DNA from 3 places in the Clostridium sp. HCS.1 genome. Region 2 is predicted to be linked to each of the others. Evidence: a T-box and tRNA genes for the amino acid it is inferred to sense, from the RefSeq annotation. Region 2 holds a T-box; the other regions hold tRNA genes.
What was found. A T-box is a leader RNA that pairs with one kind of tRNA and senses whether it is charged. The one in region 2 lies ahead of asnS (asparagine--tRNA ligase), so its partner is inferred to be a tRNA-Asn.
Positions count from the first base shown of each region.

Region 1 (3,220 bases), 570 kb from region 2:
TGCTTCCAAGAAAAGCATCTAGAAAGAGAAATAGTGCCCGTACCGCAAACCGACACAGGTAGATGAGGAGAGAATCCTAAGGCCATCGGAAGAATTGCAGTTAAGGAACTAGGCAAATTGACCCCGTAAGTTAGCGAGAAGGGGTGCCTGCGAGAGCAGGCCGCAGAGAATAGGCCCAAGCAACTGTTTAGCAAAAACACAGGTCTCTGCTAAAGCGTAAGCTGATGTATAGGGGCTGACGCCTGCCCGGTGCTGGAAGGTTAAGGGGAACACTTAGCGCAAGCGAAGGTGTGAACTTAAGCCCCAGTAAACGGCGGCCGTAACTATAACGGTCCTAAGGTAGCGAAATTCCTTGTCAGGTAAGTTCTGACCCGCACGAATGGCGTAATGACTTGGGCACTGTCTCAACTGCAAATCCGGCGAAGTTGTAGTGCGAGTGAAGATGCTCGCTACCCGCGATTGGACGGAAAGACCCCGTAGAGCTTTACTGTAGCTTAGCATTGAGTTCCGATATTGTCTGTACAGGATAGGTGGGAGACTGAGAAACTAGGGCGTCAGCCTTGGTGGAGTCAACCTTGGGATACCACCCTGATAGTATTGGGATTCTAACTGGACGCCATGAATCTGGTGACAGGACATTGTTAGGTGGGCAGTTTGACTGGGGCGGTCGCCTCCTAAAATGTAACGGAGGCGCCCAAAGGTTCCCTCAGAACGGTCGGAAATCGTTCGTAGAGTGCAAAGGCAGAAGGGAGCCTGACTGCGACACCCACAAGTGGAGCAGGGACGAAAGTCGGGCTTAGTGATCCGGTGGTACCTCGTGGGAGGGCCATCGCTCAACGGATAAAAGCTACCTCGGGGATAACAGGCTGATCTCCCCCAAGAGTCCACATCGACGGGGAGGTTTGGCACCTCGATGTCGGCTCGTCGCATCCTGGGGCTGTAGTAGGTCCCAAGGGTTGGGCTGTTCGCCCATTAAAGCGGCACGCGAGCTGGGTTCAGAACGTCGTGAGACAGTTCGGTCCCTATCCGTCGCGGGCGTAGGAAATTTGAGAGGAGCTGTCCTTAGTACGAGAGGACCGGGATGGACTGACCTCTGGTGCACCAGTTGTTCCGCCAGGAGCATGGCTGGGTAGCTAAGTCGGGAAGGGATAAACGCTGAAAGCATCTAAGCGTGAAGCCCCCCTCAAGATGAGATTTCCCATAGCATAAGCTAGTAAGACCCCTTGAAGAACACAAGGTTGATAGGTCAGAGGTGTAAGTGTGGTAACATATTTAGCTGACTGATACTAATAGGTCGAGGGCTTGACCAATAAATATTCAAGAATGAAACTCAACAAGTTGAGTAAATTCGAGAAGCAAAATCAAAGATTTTGGCTCTCATTCATGTGCAATTTTCAGAGAACACTCTGAAAATAAAATATTCCGTGGTAGCTCAATGGTGGAGCACTCGGCTGTTAACCGATAGGTTGGAGGTTCGAATCCTCTCCACGGAGCCATTTTATATTTTAAAGAGTTTTATAAGAGTAGATTTTAAGTCTATTGTTATAAAACTCTTTTATTTTTTACATACAGAATAGTTTTTTATAATTCTAAATAAAATAGAGAGATAAATATCATATGGATCTACTTCGAGTAAAGGGATAGAGGAAAAAATATGATATTTATCTCCTTTTATGTAATCATTTTGTAACTATTAGTTAACTTATTGTAAAGATTAACAAAAATTATTCTTATATAATTGAATTTGGGACAAGCATTTAGGAGAAATGGGGAAGAAAAATGAACAAAAGTAGGTTAATAAGAATAAGAAGAATGAAAAAGATAAGAAGTATAAGAAGAAGAATATTATTTACAATAATGTTAATAGTAAGTATAGTAATTATATTTCAAGTTTTTGATAAAATTGATAAATTAAATGTAAATTCTTATAAAAGGGTAGAAGCTCTAGCTGGTAACAATGGAAATAGTGCTGAAAAAGTAGAAGAAGAAAAATCAGATAAAGAAGAAAAGATAAATATCTTGGATAACTCAGGATATAGTAGTTTAGAAGAGGATATTAATGCTGATGATGTTTCAGAGATTCTCCCTAAAACAATGTATAAATGGGATTTTTATAGAGAAGATGGTAGAAAAACAGCCTATTTGACTTTTGATGACGGCCCATCTGAACATTCCACGGAAAGAATATTAGATATATTAAAAGAAAACAATATAAAAGCTACATTTTTCCAGCTAGGTTCCTCTATAGAAAGGAATCATAAGGCAAAATATATTTTAAAAAGAATTGTAGATGAAGGACATGCTATAGGTAGCCATGGCTATAGTCATGACTACTCTAAGCTTTACCCTAATGGAATTGTTGATGTAGAAGCAGTAATTAAGGATTTCAAAATGAATGATGATATATTAAAAGATATGTTAGGCAAAGATTTTTCTACAAGGCTTGTAAGATTACCGGGAGGGCACTCTAGTTGGAATGGAACAGGAGCTTTAGATGCAGTATTAAAAGAAAAAGGAATATGGCAAGTAGATTGGAATGCTTTAAATGGAGATGCTGAAGGTGAAGATTTCCCAAAGGAAGTACTATTAAATAAATTAAAAGAAACTGTAGGAGAGCAAGATGTTGTTATTATACTTATGCATGATACAGATTATAAGAAGGGTACAGTAGAATATTTACAAAGTGCAATAGATTATTTAAAATCTGAAGGTTTCGAATTTAGGACACTAAAGTAACTATAGTGCTATAGTAAAAAAATGTTTATTAATTAAAATGTTTTCAACATAGCTACCTATTTTTATAATTAGGGTATAATTTAATTATGTAGTTAAAAATAGATTAGAGGTGAGTAAATGAATAAAATTCTATTAGTTGAAGATGAAGAAAGCATAAGAGGTTTTCTAAAAATAAATTTACAAAGAAGTAATTTTAATGTTATTGAAGCTGAAACTGGAGAACGAGGCATAGAATTAGCAAAAAAAGAAAATCCTAAAATAGCAATTTTAGATGTTATGTTACCTGGAATTGATGGATTTATGGTATGTAATGAATTACGTAACAATTTCCCAGGAATGGGTATTATCATGCTTACAGCTAAGGGCCAAGATATGGACAAAATTATGGGATTAGAATATGGAGCAGATGATTATATAGTTAAGCCTTTTAATCCATTAGAGGTAGTATTAAGAGTAAAAGCATTACTTAGAAGATTAGGAGAAG
Region 1 is NZ_CP170704.1:3,413,834-3,417,053, reverse strand. Features, by position in the region: rRNA gene ACFYH6_RS16350 (23S ribosomal RNA) at 1-1,310, shown strand, start outside; tRNA gene ACFYH6_RS16345 (tRNA-Asn) at 1,422-1,496, shown strand; gene ACFYH6_RS16340 (polysaccharide deacetylase family protein) at 1,780-2,736, shown strand; gene ACFYH6_RS16335 (response regulator transcription factor) at 2,854-3,220, shown strand, end outside.
Region 1: it encodes a tRNA-Asn, which carries the amino acid that the T-box ahead of asnS (asparagine--tRNA ligase) is inferred to sense. The anticodon was not compared.

Region 2 (3,220 bases):
ATCTTTACTCATGGTAGCCCAGATAAAATAAGTGAATACTTATTTGAAGATGGAGAAAACACTAAAAAAGTAATGGATGAAATAACTGAAGATGTACTGATATGTGCTCATACTCATATTCCTTCTTATAAAAAGTTCGGTAATAAGGTATTTATAAATGTAGGAAGCGTTGGAAAACCTAAAATCGGACGTCCAAATGCTACTTATGCTTTAATAGAAATAAAAGAAGATAAAACTATTGATGTTAAGTTTAGAGAATTAGAATATGACTATAAAAAAATCGTTAAAGATGCTCAAATGCTACACTTTCCTGCTCAACTTGTAGCTTCTTATGAAAATGGAAATGAATAAAGGCAAAAAATTGCTACGATAATAGCACGTAGCAATTTTTATTAATATTTTTAAGTATATTTATTCTAGGAGTTCAATACTCCTACTACTTTTAATTTTGATAAAATACTCTTATCTCCATTATGACATTTTTTAAAAGTTTCACTATAATCAGCTCCAGCTCTTACTCCAAAATGCTTTCCATCTTTCAATTGTGGTACATCACCAATATCATATATAGTTCCATCTACAGAAATATATGCCGGCATCCCATTTTCTCCATTATATAAAGCTAATTCTTCCCTAGTTAATTGAATCAATACATTATCCCTTTTTTTATTATGAAAACTTACCTCTTCTAAGTATGAATTGACTTGATTACAGATTTTATCCATAACCTGAACTATATTTTCTTTGTATTCCTTTGGATATGTCACTAGCATACTTTTCAGCTTATTTATCTCAATAAATTTTTCTTCTAAGAAATTTTTATTGCTCATTTAATTCCTCCTGATTTATTTCCTAAAATTATATTATGATTAAACGTTGCAAATGTTAGTAAATTGATGTAAAATCTTTATAAACTATATATTGTATTATTACTATGACGAGAAGAGTAGCTATATGGAAGTAGTTTTAGCGAGTAAGGAATGGTGTAAGCCTTATACGAAGCCTTTAGTGAAGAACATCTCTGAGTTTCTAACCGAACAAGTGATAATTTATTTCATTAATATGTAATCACTTAAGTAGACTTAGACGGATTCAAACCGTTATACTTTGAATGACATTATTTAGTGTTAGAAGAGTGGCTATTTATAATAGCAACTTGGGTGGTACCGCGAAATTATCCTTTCGTCCCTTGTATTTGGGATGGAAGGTTTTTTATTTATAAAAAATTAACTAGGAGGAAAAGAAATGAGTAAAGTTGTTTATGTAAAATCACTTTATAGAAACCAAGAAGAATATTTATCTAAAGAAATTAAAATTTCTGGTTGGATAAGAACATTAAGAGCATCTAATGCCTTTGGGTTTATAGAAGTAAATGATGGTACTTTCTTTAAAAATATTCAAGTTGTTTTTGATAACAAAATTGAAAACTTTAAAGAAGTTTCAAAATTACCTATTAGTTCATCAATAACTGTTGTAGGTACTTTAGTTGCTACTCCTGAAGCTAAGCAACCTTTTGAAATTCAAGCAAAGGAAGTTATAGTTGAAGGAATGTCTAATAATGATTACCCACTTCAAAAGAAAAGACATACTTTTGAATATTTAAGAACTATAGCTCACTTAAGACCAAGAAGTAATGCATTTTCAGCTGTATTTAGAGTACGTTCTGTAGCAGCTTATGCTATTCATAAGTTCTTCCAAGAAAGAGGATTTGTTTACACTCATACTCCATTAATAACTGGAAGTGACTGTGAAGGTGCAGGTGAAATGTTTAGAGTTACAACTCTAGATCTTAACAATGTACCAAAAACTGAAGAAGGAGCAATAGACTTCAAACAAGACTTCTTCGGTAAAGAAAGTAACCTAACAGTATCAGGACAATTAAATGCTGAATGTTATGCTTTAGCATTTAGAAATGTTTATACTTTCGGACCTACTTTCAGAGCTGAAAACTCAAACACAGCAAGACACGCAGCAGAGTTCTGGATGATAGAGCCTGAAATAGCTTTTGCTGATTTACAAGATGATATGGAATTAGCTGAAGATATGCTTAAGTATGTACTTGAATATGTTTTAGCTGAATGTCCAGAGGAAATGGCATTCTTTAATCAATTTATTGATAAAGGAATATTAGATAGATTAAACCATGTAGTTTCATCTGACTTTGGAAAGGTCACTTATACTGAAGCAGTTGAAATATTAAAGAAAGCTGATAAGAAGTTTGAATACCCAGTTGAATGGGGAATAGATTTACAAACAGAACATGAAAGATATCTTACAGAAGAACACTTTAAGAGACCAGTTTTCGTAACTGATTATCCAAAAGACATTAAAGCCTTCTATATGAGATTAAATGATGATGGAAAAACTGTTGCTGCAACTGACCTTTTAGTTCCTGGAATCGGAGAACTTATAGGTGGTAGCCAAAGAGAAGAAAGAATCGATGTCTTAACTAAGAGAATGGCTGAAATGGGTCTTAATGAAGAAGACTACTGGTGGTATCTAGAGCTTAGAAAATACGGAGAAACTAAGCACGCTGGATTTGGATTAGGCTTTGAAAGACTTATCATGTACATCACAGGTATGGCAAATATCAGAGACGTAATCCCATTCCCAAGAACTACAGGACAATCTGAATTCTAATAAAAAATCAAGGAAAGCTTTGTAAACATAAAGCTTTCCTTTTTAATTTTATTATGATATTTTAACATATTCTAGGTAACATATTCCCTTCTAAAGGTGGTAGTATTCTTTTACCACCAAAATAATTTTCTATATAAATAGTATTTTCCTGTTCTTTAACGAATTCCCCTATAATTTGAGCCTCCTTGCCTTCATGTATTGATTTAATTAAACTTAGAACCTTTTCAACCTGATTTTTTTCTACAACTAATACCATTCTTCCTTCACAAGCCATATATAGTGGGTCAAAGCCTAAAAGTTCATTTATAGCACTAATCTCATTATTAATAGGAATATCACTCTCATTTAAATGTATTCCAAGGCCACAAATATCAACAAACTCATGTAATGCAGTTGCTAGGCCTCCTCTAGTTGGATCTCTCATTATCTTTATTGAGTCATAATTATCCTTAAGTATTTCTATAAAAGGAAATAAAGATGCACAATCACTTTTAATATTGCTTTTTACCTTAATGTTATATCTTTCTACTGCAATTGTGGTGCCATGATCTCCTATATTTCCTGTTACTATTATTTTATC
Region 2 is NZ_CP170704.1:202,296-205,515, reverse strand. Features, by position in the region: gene ACFYH6_RS00960 (metallophosphoesterase family protein) at 1-351, shown strand, start outside; gene ACFYH6_RS00955 (cytochrome b5) at 417-830, opposite strand; T-box leader at 926-1,193, shown strand; gene asnS (asparagine--tRNA ligase) at 1,246-2,640, shown strand; gene hypE (hydrogenase expression/formation protein HypE) at 2,702-3,220, opposite strand, start outside.

Region 3 (3,220 bases), 1.5 Mb from region 2:
GAATTTAAAAAGGTATTTTCAAAAATATAGATTAGAGGGATAAGGAAGTAACTTATGAGATTAGTTTTTATATGGTTAATAGGATTATTGTTGTGATGGTTATTTGTATATAAAGCTACTAAAGGGGATAAAAAAGAATAATTTAAATAAAAAGGGAGCTATTACTAGCTCCTTTAAAGAGTGGATGTTAATGAGTTATTTAGTTAATTATTAATCTAAGTTTTCTCTATACCCAAGAAGTAATTAACTACCTAGGTATATGAGGGCTATATAAGTTTAATAATTAATATTAAAGCTAATATTACTATAACAGAGTATAAAATGTCTGTTATAGAATATTGTGGTGCCTTACTCATTACATTCCACCTCCAGTATTCAGTTTATATTAATTAGTATGTTCGAAAAGTAAAAACTTTATTCATAAAAAGTAAGACTATTATAAAATAATGCTAATAGAACAAAAACAAATAAAAATATACTTAAGGGGGAATAATGTGGATAAAGAACTATTTAGAAAGACAGAAGGAAAGTTATATAGATATTATGAAAATAAGAAATATCTATTTGGACTGAATGAAAAGATAGCAAGGCTAGAATATCATAAAGATGTTATAGAGTATGATATAAGGCATACTAACATTAGAATAGATCCTTACCAAAATGGAGCAGGAATATCTGAAAGGGTACAAACATCATCTACTGGTACAAGCTATGCAGAGCAAGAAATAATAAATGAAATAGATAGGTTAGAAAGAGAAAGAGTTAAGATAATAAAGCAAATACTAAAGACTAAAGCTAAGAAAAGAGAATTAGAAAACTATATAAGTAATATGGAATTTAATGTAAATATGCTTAATGAAGAAAGTAAAAGATTCTTAGAATTAAAGTATAGTGATAAAGCAAGAGTTATAGCAATATCTCAAAAAATGAATATGGCAGTAGCAACAGTATATAGAATAAGAGAAGAGATATTAGAAAATGTAGCTAACTTTATGAATATTATAAAATAATGAGAAGGTTTTGAGAAAAACATGAGAATTTTTTAATAGTAAGATACTTTATAATAATAGTATGGAAAACTAGGACAGGGTTTTCTATATGGTTTGACCTCCTATATTTATAGCACCTAGTGTAAAAGCTAGGTGTAATGTGAAGATATAGTTCAATGGTAGAACAATAGGCTGTTAACCTATATATGTAAGTTCAATTCTTACTATCTCCTCCAAGCTAACTATGACTTTTATACTATCGTAGGTTAAGGTATAAAACGAGTAAAGTAAATAATCTATTGACAGGCGATAAGGCCTTACCTTTAGGCACATAGCCGAATAGATAATGAAGGAGTAATATCCTTTTGTGGCTTGTTTATGCAGGCAAGGGTTAAGTTAATTACCTTCGAGATTAGTGGATAAACTTAATGGATAGGTGCTGAGTGTGAAGCCAATGGAGTTCCCCAACATACTAAAATCTCTCTCATAAATACTCAATACCCTTTTATTGAAAAGCACTTAGCTAAAATGGTTAAGTGCTTTTAAATTAATTTATAAATATAGAAGGTTTTTACAAAGATGTGTCGTATATATATTATAAATACACATTATAAATACATATTATAGGGGGACTTTATGACTGTAGAGGTTGGAATATTAAATAAACATGGGATTGCATTAGCTTCAGATAGTGCAGTAACAATTGGAAATGGAATTGGATATTATAATTCTGCGAATAAATTGTTTGAGTTAACAAAAGGTAATCCGGTAGGTATTATGATTTACAACAATTCGTTTTTTATGGGATGTCCAGTCGAGATTATTGTAAAAGAGTATAGAAAAAGAATTGGAATAAAAAAATTTGATACTTTAAGAGAATATTGGAATGACTTTATGAATTTTTTAAAAGAATTTGTAATAGAATATAACATTAATGAAAAAGAATATTTGCTTTATGTTATGTGTGACTATTTAGAAGATATGGATACACTAATAAAAAATACAATTGATGATTTTATCAAAGAAATAGAAGAGAATGATGATATTAATTTTAATAATAGCAATGAATATGAAATAATGATAAATTCTAGGATTGAAAAAGCAATTTCAGAATTTAGGGAGTTTATAGAAGGTTTTCCTGACGATGATGAATTCATGAGTATTAAGGAAAGAATCATTGATGAAATTAATGAAGACTTATTAGAAAAGTTAGATTTGATTATAGAATTTAAACTTGAAGAATCAGTGAAAGAAATAATAATTAATACATGTTATGGATTAATAACAAAGAAAATATATAACCCGGCCTCCACAGGATTTGTAGTAGCAGGATACGGAGATAAAGAAATATATCCCCAAATAATAGCAGCAGAGATATCGGGATGTTATTTTGGTAACTTAAAAACTGGTAAAATTGTTGAGGAAGAAATTGATGATAGAAATATGGCGGCGATTATACCATTTGCACAGGATGATGTAATAAAAACATTCATGAATGGAATGGATTATAGTTTTATGGATAAAATAAATAAAGTAATAATGAATAATGAATCTATATGTAAGTTAGATATCGATGAAAGCTGCAGAAAAAGTATTTTAAATGATATTGATAAAGAATTTGGAAAGTTTTCTTATAATAAACACTGGGGTCCTATGATAAATACAGTAGCTAGTTCACCAAAGGAAGAATTGTCTCTTATGGCAGAAACTTTGGTAAACCTTACTTCATTCAGAAGAAAAATGAATATGGATGAAATGAGTCAAACTGTTGGAGGACCAATAGATGTTGCAATAATAAGTAAAGGTGATGGATTTATATGGATAAAAAGGAAACAATATTTTGATAAGGATATTAATTATAGGTATTTACAAAGAACATGAATGTAAGGAGATGATTTTATGGAAATGATTATAACAGCAAAGGAAGGTTTAAAGAAGAATACATCTTTAGTTAACAAGTGTTATTTAGGATATTTGAAAAATAGAATAAAAAAAGAAAATAAGTTTGAAGATAAGGATGAAATAGAGAAATATATAAAGGCTAAATGGGGAAGTAAATAGCAGAATTTTAGAGATATTAAGAAGAATCCAATCATGGATTCTTCTTATTTTATATAAATAGCCAGTACTGGAGATAGTAAGCAATAATTCAAATAAGAAAATATGAAAGAATGGTGCTAACACCCTTTGGTACAAACCTTCTACTTACTAGATTTAATATATTATGTTAA
Region 3 is NZ_CP170704.1:2,460,941-2,464,160, reverse strand. Features, by position in the region: gene ACFYH6_RS11795 (hypothetical protein) at 1-30, shown strand, start outside; gene ACFYH6_RS11790 (transcriptional regulator) at 495-1,010, shown strand; tRNA gene ACFYH6_RS11785 (tRNA-Asn) at 1,152-1,225, shown strand; gene ACFYH6_RS11780 (hypothetical protein) at 1,626-2,870, shown strand; gene ACFYH6_RS11775 (hypothetical protein) at 2,889-3,050, shown strand.
Region 3: it encodes a tRNA-Asn, which carries the amino acid that the T-box ahead of asnS (asparagine--tRNA ligase) is inferred to sense. The anticodon was not compared.